Regions from separate parts of the Streptomyces sp. R11 genome, predicted to be linked through region 1. Evidence: riboswitches for the same ligand, from Rfam matches in the RefSeq annotation. Region 1 holds a riboswitch; each other region holds the start of a gene.
The links. A riboswitch is a leader RNA that binds a small molecule or an ion and turns the genes downstream of it on or off. The one in region 1 is predicted to bind cobalamin.
Positions count from the first base shown of each region.

Region 2: another riboswitch for cobalamin. It lies ahead of AB5J55_RS28230 (ribonucleoside-diphosphate reductase subunit alpha); the one in region 1 lies ahead of AB5J55_RS12420 (prenyltransferase/squalene oxidase repeat-containing protein).
Region 3: another riboswitch for cobalamin. It lies ahead of AB5J55_RS09345 (cobalamin biosynthesis protein); the one in region 1 lies ahead of AB5J55_RS12420 (prenyltransferase/squalene oxidase repeat-containing protein).

Region 1 is NZ_CP163432.1:2,731,151-2,734,340, forward strand. It holds gene fxsT (FxSxx-COOH system tetratricopeptide repeat protein) at 1-371, shown strand, start outside; gene AB5J55_RS12415 (alpha/beta fold hydrolase) at 415-1,338, opposite strand; cobalamin riboswitch at 1,889-2,020, shown strand; gene AB5J55_RS12420 (prenyltransferase/squalene oxidase repeat-containing protein) at 2,138-3,190, shown strand, end outside.
Region 2 is NZ_CP163432.1:6,081,579-6,084,768, reverse strand. It holds gene AB5J55_RS28240 (ATP-binding protein) at 1-328, opposite strand, end outside; gene AB5J55_RS28235 (GNAT family N-acetyltransferase) at 485-991, shown strand; cobalamin riboswitch at 1,010-1,184, shown strand; gene AB5J55_RS28230 (ribonucleoside-diphosphate reductase subunit alpha) at 1,308-3,190, shown strand, end outside.
Region 3 is NZ_CP163432.1:2,046,865-2,050,054, reverse strand. It holds gene AB5J55_RS09350 (cobyric acid synthase) at 1-1,066, opposite strand, end outside; gene AB5J55_RS09345 (cobalamin biosynthesis protein) at 1,063-2,004, opposite strand; cobalamin riboswitch at 2,105-2,247, opposite strand; gene AB5J55_RS09340 (hypothetical protein) at 2,363-2,584, opposite strand; gene AB5J55_RS09335 (anion permease) at 2,637-3,190, opposite strand, start outside.

The DNA.
Region 1 (3,190 bases):
ACGCAGAACAGGCGGCACGGGCCTTCGCGGAGATCTTCGACGACGACCACCCGTTCACCCTGATGTGCCGGATGAACCTGGCCAATGCCCAGGCCGCACTGGGGCAGCGGGAACGAGCCCGCGCGACGTACGAGGAGGTTCTGGACCGGCTTGGCGACGTCCTCAACGACAACCAGCACCCCGCCCCGCTGGTCTGCGCCGCCAACCTCGCGGTGGTTCTGAACGAACTGGGAGAGGCGGAGGCCGCCGAGCGACTTCGCGAGGAGGTGCTGGGTGCGCTCACCGCGCGGCTCGGAGCCGACCACCCTCGGGCTCTCGCCCTGCGCAAGTGGAGTCGCTCGGGCTGGGAGTTCGACCCTCACCCGATCTGATCTGCGGGGAGGGGGCGCTCCTGGACTTCAGCGAGCGCCCCCGCTACACGGCGGCCCCGAAGCGTTCGCGGGCCCGGTCACGAAGCCACGCGAGTATTTCCGGTACGGCCGGCAGCGCGGCGAAGTGCGCCGCCTCACGCTTCAGCACGGGTGTCGCTGAAGGGATGCGGGCGGCCAGCCATCGGAAGTGGCCAACGGGCGAGAACGTGTCGTGTTCGCCATGCCAGAGCATGGTCGGGACTTCGACGATCTTGCCTGGCTCGAAGCCCCAGTCCTGTCGGAACGACAGCACGTCGTCCAGCCAGCCGAATGAGGAATGCACGGCGCTGGCCTGGTAGTTGGCCAGGAGTAAGTGCCGGATGCCGCCATGTCCCACCACTAGCCTGTCGGCCGCCGGCATCTCCGGGGTTAGCCAGGTCAGCAGTGATTCAGGGTTGTCCCTGATGGCATCCGCGTTGCTGGCCAGGTTCGCCCTGAGGCGATCCAGACATGCCGCGGAGCCGTCGCTGAGTGCCTCGGAGGCGGTCTTGTAGGCGTCGATGTTGGATTGGGCCATCCCGTCATACCAGTCGAGCCCGTCGGCATCTGGCGGCGCGATGCTGACCAGCGCGGCAGCACTGGCCACCCGGTCCTGGAGCAGCGCCGCGCAGGCCAATGCATGCGGCCCGCCACCAGAACGGCCGAGCACGGAGAACGGTCCGAGATTCAGGTGGTCGGCGATGGCCTGCACATCCGCCGCAGAATGACGCACAGTGCGGCCTTTTAACCGATGCGACTCCCCGTACCCTGGCCGGTCATAGGAGATGAGCCGAATACCCAGTTTGTAGAGAACGCTGGTACGTGGACGCGGCCCGACCCTGCTGCCCGGAGTGCCATGCAGCAAGAACACCGGGTGCCCCTTCGGGTCCCCCGACGTCTCGAAGAAGAGCAGCCTCTTGCCGTCGCCGCTCTTGACACTTCCCAACACCAGGTGTGCCTCCCGTCGCCAGCGCCGCGGCCGCCCGGAGCAGGACCCAGAGAACCAGCATCCCGCCCGTCAGGGCGCCAGTCGACACACAAACCAGCCGTCATAGCGACGGACCAAGGGTTTTCCGTAAGACGCAATGCCACGGGGTGACGGTTGCGCGTCCCGTAGGGCCGCTCGCACCGACCAAACGGTAGAGGATTCGCACCCTCCGGCAGGTCATTCCAGCCACACCGATAGCCATTCGGCGCAAAATGCATGTTTGGTTTGACACTTCAGTGATCACAACGCCCCAGGGCGGCGATCACGCAGACCGAGGGCAGTACCCACATGATGGGGCCACCCGACCCGCCGCGCATCCTGACGTCGGGTGATACCGGTCCGTCCGCGAGGAAGGACCGACGCCATGGCCGGGATCATGCACACGCCCACGGCGAAGCCCGGCAAACCGGTCGACGTCCATGGGCGAAATCCAGCCGAACCGGCCGCCCTCAACCTCGCTCGACACCGAACCACCGCCGCCGCCCACAGCCCCCTCTCAGCCCCCGCCTACCCCCGGGTAGAGTGTCGCCGTCGTCATCACACCCGTACGGGGGAAAGCCGGTGCAAATCCGGCGCTGACCCGCAACCGTGAACCGGTCGTCGAAGGCCGGTGAGCCGGATCGCCGCGTACGGGACAGTGACCGGCTCACGTGCACCGGCAGCCTGCCGGAGCGCGGCACCGTCGAGGTATACGGAGCCGAGCCGCCGGGGGTTTTCCCTGTGCTGCCCGGTTCCCCTTAGGGAAGGGCACCCGCCGATCATGTACGTCCGCCGCAGCGCAGCGGCCCTGGCCGCCACCGTCGTGATCGGCGCGGCCGCGCCCGCCGTAGCCGCCGACCCGACCCCCTCCACGTCGCCGTCGCAGGCGTACCCCGCCGAGCTGTACGGCGACTCCGACCCCACGTACGACGGCGTCTGGCGCCAGTCCCTCGCGCTGCTCGCGCAGGACACCGTCGAGGTGAAGCCGGCGAAGGGTGCCGTGGACTGGCTGCTCGGGCAGCAGTGCGCGAACGGGGCTTTCGCGCCCTACCGCGCCGACACGAGCACTGACTGCGGCGCCAAGACCCTGATCGACACCAACAACACGGCCGCCGCCGTGCAGGCACTGGCCGCGCTCGGCGGGCACGACGCCGCGGCCGACAAGGCGGTGTCCTGGCTGAAGTCGGTCCAGAACAAGGACGGCGGCTGGGGCTACACCCCGGGCGGGGCCACCGACGCGAACTCGACGTCGGTCGTGGTCGGCGCGCTGGCCGCCGCGGGCGAGAAGCCGGCGGAGGTCGTGAAGGGCGGGAAGTCCCCGTACGACGCCCTGATCGAGCTCGCCCTGCCCTGCAAGGGCGCCGACGCGGGCGCCTTCGCGTTCCAGCCGGACAAGAAGGGCGGCCTGGCCGCCAACGCGGACGCGACCGCGGCGGGCGTCGTCGGCTCGCTCGGCAAGGGCCTCGTGGTCAGCCCGGGCAAGCAGTCGGACGCGTCCTGCAGCGACGCCGGCTCCGCAACCCCGGAGCGGGCCGCGGCCAACGGCGCCGTGTACCTGACGAAGGCCCTCGCCAAGGACGGCCACCTCACGTCCGCCCTCCCCGGCGCCGAGGACCAGCCCGACTACGGCAACACGGCCGACGCGGTCGTCGCCCTCGCCGCACAGAGCGGGGCGGGCGCCGCGCAGAAGCCGTTGCGCTGGCTGGAGCAGAACTCCGCGAAGTGGGCCGCGCAGAGCGGCCCGGCCGCCTACGCCCAGCTGATCTTCGCCGCCCACGCGACCGGCGCCGACCCGCGTGACTTCGGCGGCACCGACCTGGTCAAGCAGCTCAAC
Region 2 (3,190 bases), 3.4 Mb from region 1:
TCTCGAATCCATGATTGCCCTGCCGCCACTTCTCGAAGCTGGTCGTGTTGCTCGAGATCAGGATGTACAGGCCCTCCACCACCCACGCGAGCAAGGCGAGAGCGGCCACCGTCCAGATGGCCCGGGTGACGTTGGTGTAGGTGAACCACCGGCGCCACTTCCTGGGGCGGGTGGTGCCGCCGCGAGCCTCAAGGCGGATCGTCAGCCGGTGCCAATGGGCCACGAACCCCTGCCAGACCCAGGTGCCCGCCCGTCTCGGAGCCAGCGTCGCCATCGGCGCGTTGCGCGGTCGCTTCTTGCCGGGCGGGCGACGGACGACCCTCGTCATCGTTCGTCTCCTTCCGAGAAGGACTCTCGAAACGGAGCGACCGCGGGGCGCCGACACCTATCTCCATGGAAGCACTCCCGGAACTCCCCGCAACCCGGCGGCCCTCGGCGAAAATCCCCAGCCGCCCCCAGGGGTCGGCCCGGCAGACTCGGCCGCATGGACATCCTGATCCGGCAAGCGAAACCCCACGAGTACGCGGCCCTCGGCGAGATCACCGCCCAGGCCTACCTCCAGGACGGCCTCCTCGACTTCGGGGAGAGTGACGAATACCTCGGTGAACTCAAGGACGTGGCCAAGCGCGCGGCCGCCGCCGAGGTACTGGTGGCTGTCGAGAACGGCTTGCTGCTGGGCGGGGTGACCTTCGTCCCGGCCGGTGGCCCCATGGCCGACATAGCCCGCCCGGGAGAGGCCGAGATCCGGATGCTCGCCGTTGACCACACGGCCCGCGGGAGCGGCGTCGGCGAGGCGCTCGTGCGCGCCTGTGGCGACCTCGCCCGCGCCACGGAGGGCTGCGTACGCATCGTCCTGTCGACCCAGCGCACCATGCACGGCGCCCACCGGATCTACGAACGACTGGGCTTCGTCCGCATGCCCGAGCGGGACTGGAGCCCGATCCAGCACCTTGCCGACATCACTCTCCTCACCTACAAGTTGACGCTCTGAAACCAGCACGACACAACATCTGGGGGTGGCGTGGCGGGTGAGCACAAGATGTATGCTCATGCTCGCTGTCGCCGCAGGGGAATCCGGTGCGAATCCGGAACTGTCCCGCAACGGTGTACTTGTGCATGTCTGTTCCCAGGATCGGCGTGCGCAGGAGTCAGTCCGAGGACCTGCCGACAGCGCGCCCGGCCACCCGGCCGGTGCGCCCGACGTCCGGGCCTCGTGGAATGGGCCGGTGGACGCGACGCCGTGTGCGCTCGTGTGCTGCCCCCTGCCCTCGCCGAGGCCCCCGTGCCGAGCGAGGGAGAGCCCCCACGTGACCATCGCGCCAGCAGACCCGGCCTCAGCCGTTCCGACCGTCCCGACGGACGAGGACGCTCCGGGAACCGCCTTGCTGCGGACCCTGACCGAGCTGACCGCCGACCTCCCCGATGCCGACCCCGGCCGGGTCGCCGCCGCCGCGCTGCGCGGCCGGTCCGCGTTCGCGGACGAGGCGGAGCTGCGCGAGCTGGCCACCGAGGCGGCGGCCGGCCTGATCTCCGAGGACCCCGCCTACAGCAGGCTCGCCGCCCGGCTGCTGACCCTCTCCATCGCCGCCGAGGCCGCCTCGCAGGGCGTCACGTCCTTCACCGGGTCGGTCGCGACCGGGCACCGTGAGGGCCTCATCGCCGACCGGACCGCCGAGTTCGTGCGCCTGCACGCGGCCCGCCTCGACGCCCTGGTCGACACGGACGGCGACGACCGCTTCGGCTACTTCGGCCTGCGCACCCTGCACAGCCGGTACCTCCTGCGTCACCCCATCACCCGCAAGGTCGTCGAGACGCCCCAGCACTTCATGCTGCGCGTCGCCGCGGGTCTCGCCGAGGACGACACCGCCCGGTCGGTGGACGAAGTCGCCGCGCTCTACGGGCTCATGAGCCGCCTCGACTACCTCCCCTCCTCCCCCACCCTCTTCAACTCCGGTACCCGGCACCCCCAGATGTCGTCCTGCTACCTCCTCGACTCCCCCAAGGACGAGCTGGACTCCATCTACGACCGCTACCACCAGGTCGCCCGCCTCTCCAAGCACGCCGGCGGCATCGGGCTTTCGTACTCCCGTATCCGCTCCCGGGGTTCGCTGATCCGCGGCACCAACGGCCACTCCAACGGCATCGTCCCGTTCCTGAAGACCCTCGACGCCTCGGTCGCCGCGGTGAACCAGGGCGGCCGGCGCAAGGGTGCCGCCGCGGTGTACCTGGAGACCTGGCACTCCGACATCGAGGAGTTCCTGGAGCTGCGCGACAACACCGGTGAGGACGCCCGCCGTACACATAACCTGAACCTCGCGCACTGGGTCCCGGACGAGTTCATGCGCCGGGTCAACGCCGACGAGCCGTGGTCGCTGTTCTCACCGTCGGACGTGCCGGATCTCGTCGACCTGTGGGGCGAGGAGTTCGATGCCGCGTACCGCAAGGCGGAGGCGGCCGGGCTCGCGAAGAAGACCATCCCCGCCCGTGACCTGTACGGCCGCATGATGCGCACCCTCGCGCAGACCGGCAACGGTTGGATGACCTTCAAGGATGCCGCCAACCGCACCGCCAACCAGACGGCCCTGCCGGGCCATGTCGTCCACTCCTCCAACCTCTGCACGGAGATCCTGGAGGTCACGGACGACGGGGAGACGGCGGTCTGCAACCTGGGGTCGGTCAACCTGGGCGCCTTCGTGAACACGATGACCGGCGACATCGACTGGGAGCGGCTCGACGCCACCGTCCGCACGGCCGTCACGTTCCTCGACCGGGTCGTCGACATCAACTTCTACCCGACCGAGCAGGCGGGCCGTTCGAACGCGAAATGGCGGCCGGTCGGACTCGGGGCGATGGGCCTGCAGGACGTCTTCTTCAAGCTGCGCCTGCCCTTCGACTCGGCCGAGGCGAAAGCCCTGTCGACCCGGATCGCCGAGCGCATCATGCTCGCCGCCTACGAGGCCTCCGCCGACCTCGCCGAGCGCAACGGCCCGCTGCCGGCCTGGGAGAAGACCCGTACCGCCCGGGGTGTCCTGCACCCCGATCACTACGGCGTCGAGCTGACCTGGCCGGAGCGCTGGGCGGTCCTGCGCAGCCGTATCGCCACGACCGGCATGCGCAACTCCCTGCTCCTCGCCATCGCGCCCACCGCGACCATCGCGTCGATCGCCGGTGTATACGAGTGCATCGAGCC
Region 3 (3,190 bases), 680 kb from region 1:
CCTCGTCCTCGATGTGCTCGCCGAGGACCTGGAAGCCGCCGCAGATGCCGAGGACGGGCCGTCCCTCGGCGACCCTGCGCCTCAGGGCCTGCGCGAGCCCACGCTCCCGCAGCCACTCCAGCGCCCGGACCGTCCCCCGGGTCCCCGGAATCACCACGAGGTCGGCGTCGGCCAGTTCCTCGGGGCGGTCCACGAACCGCACCACGACACCGGGTTCGGCGGCGAGGGCGTCGACGTCGGTGAAGTTCGACATCAGCGGAATGGCACAGACGGCGACCCGCAGCACGTCCTCGCCGACGGGCGGGGCGACGTTCGACTCGCGGACGGTCCCGCGCAGGGACACCCGCAGCCCGTCCTCCTCGTCGATGCCGAGGCCGTGCTGGAAGGGGAGGACGCCGTAGGTGTGGCGTCCGGTGAGGCCGTGCAGCATGTCGATGCCCGGCTCCAGGAGGCTGACGTCCCCGCGGAACTTGTTCACCAGGAACCCGGCGACGAGCGCCTGATCCTCGGGCGAGAGGAGCGCGACCGTCCCGAAGAAGGAGGCGAACACGCCCCCGCGGTCGATGTCACCCACCACCAGCACGGGCAGCCCGGCGTTGCGGGCGATCCCCATGTTGACGATGTCGGTCCGCCGCAGATTGATCTCGGCCGGAGAGCCGGCTCCCTCACAGATCACCGCGTCATACGTGCCCCGCAACTCGGCGAGACAGTCGAGCACGGTCCCGAGCAACTGCTGCTGCCGCCCGCCGTGATAGCCGCGTGCGCTCAGCTCACCCACCGGCTTGCCCAGCAGCACGACCTGACTGCTCTGTTCCCCACCGGGCTTGAGCAGCACGGGATTCATCAGCGCGGTCGGCTCGACCCGGCACGCCTGTGCCTGCATCGCCTGCGCCCGCCCGATCTCGGCACCCTCACGCGTGACGAACGAGTTGAGGGACATGTTCTGCGCCTTGAACGGCGCGACCTTCACTCCTTGCCGTACCAGCCACCGGCAGATCCCGGCGGTGACGACGCTCTTGCCGGCGTCGGATGTGGTGCCGGCGACGAGGAGACCACCGCCCGTCATGAGGTACGCCCCTTCACGATGCGGCGCGCGGCGACACAGACGCCGAGCGCCAGCCAACCGACGCGCTTCGACAGCCGTACGGCCCGTTCGATGTCCTGCGTGCCGACGGCCCGCCCGTCCCCGTTCAGCACGGGCCGGTGCTCGACCCGTCCGCCGTACGACAGCGTCCCGCCCAGCCGCACCCCGAGCGCCCCCGCGAACGAGGCCTCCACGGGCCCGGCGTTGGGGCTCGGGTGCTTGCCCGCGTCGGCGCGCCAGGCTCGTACCGCCCCACGGGGGTCACCTCCGGCGACGGCTGCGAGCACGGCGGTCAGCCGCGACCCCGGCCACCCCGCCACGTCGTCGAGCCTCGCCGAAGCCCAGCCGTATCGCCGGTACTTGGGCGACTTGTGCCCCACCATGGCGTCGAGCGTGTTCACGGCCCGGAACCCGACCAGCCCGGGAACGCCTGCCGCGGCGCCCCACACCAGCGCCCCCACGACCGCGTCGGAGGTGTTCTCGGCAACGGACTCCACGACCGCCCGCGCGATCCCGTCCGCGTCCAGCGCCTGCGGATCCCGCCCGCACAGATGCGGCAGCCGGGCACGAGCCGCCTCGACGTCCCCCGCTTCCAGCGCCTGCCCGATGACCCGGGCCTCCCGGGCGAGCGAAGTCCCCCCGACGACCGCCCAGGTGGCGGCACCGGTCAGCGCGACGGAGGTGGCGGGGGACGTGCGTACGAGACGAGCTGCCGCGGCACCGAGCGCCACGGCGCCACCGGCGCACACGGCGGTGTGCACCGCACCCCACGCGCGGTGGTCGCGCCACAACACCCGTTCCACGGCGGCGGCGGTCCGCCCGAACACGGCGACCGGATGCCCCCGGCGAGGATCGCCGAGCAGCAGATCACCGAGAAGTCCGGCGGCGGCGCCGTACGCGAAGACGCGATCGGCACGCATCGGGGTCAGCCGATCGTCGAGTCAGACGAGGGTCCGGTTCTGCATGTCGATCGGCAAGCGAGCATCGCGTTATGTCCTCACTCAGGGTGTCCGCGCCCTGGTTCGACGAGACCGGCGGTGAGAGTTCCTGGCTCCCGGGGGTGTCTACCCCGGTGACAGTGGCGGGACCGCGCCGGATTCACACCGGCTTCCTCTCCTACCGCCGCACATGGCTCCGGCAGTCCACCACGGGGTTGGAACGGCCGTCAACTTGCCGTTGACCTGCGAAGGGAGAGTGTGCGAAGGCCCACACAGCAGTGAGGTGCGGGACGGTGATCCGTCCCGCACCTCGGGTGTTTCAGGTGATGCGCGTCGTGCGTCAGGCGACGATCAGATAGATGCCGTACGCCACTGCCGCCGCGCATGCCGCGAAGCACGCGTACGCTCCCGTGACCGCGAGAGAGGCCGAGTCGCCCTGCGCCACGGCTCGTTCGCGCCGGGACAGGCCCGCGATGCCGAGGGTGAACAGGCCCACCAGGGCCACGGTGACCACGAGGCTGACGCCGAAGACGGAGCCGAGTGCCGCCCAGTCGATCTTCATGCTTCTGCTTTCTTGAGTGAGTGCGGGGGAGTGACTGGAGTGACCGGGTGCGTCAGACGGAGGCCTTCGAAGGCTCCGGCTCCGAGGACTGGGCCGGGATGGTGGCCGTGAGGTCCTCGCTCGCCGTGCCCGCGGGCGGCGGGGTCACGGCGGCCATGGCCGTGGTCACCACGCCGGCCGGCTCGTCGGACTCGTTGACGTTGGTGTGGTCGATGACCTCGCGGCGGGAGATCTTCCAGATCGCGGCGCTGGAGACCACCAGGAAGACCGCGACCACGGCCGTGCCCCAGGCGCCGAAGCCCGTCACGTACTCCGCGATCGCGCCGACCAGTGCGGCGGCCGGGAGGGTCAGGCCCCAGGCGACGAACATGCGGGTCGCCGTCGACCAGCGGACCACGCCGCCCTTGCGGCCGAGGCCCGCGCCCATCACCGCGCCGGAGACGGAGTGCGTGGTGGACAGGGAGAAGCCGAGGTGGGAGGAGGCCAGGATGACGGTGGCCGCGCTGGTCTGGGCGGCGAAGCCCTGCTGCGGCTGAAGGTCGGTCAGGCCCTTGCCCATGGTGCGGATGATGCGCCAGCCGCCGAGGTAGGTGCCGAGCGCGATGG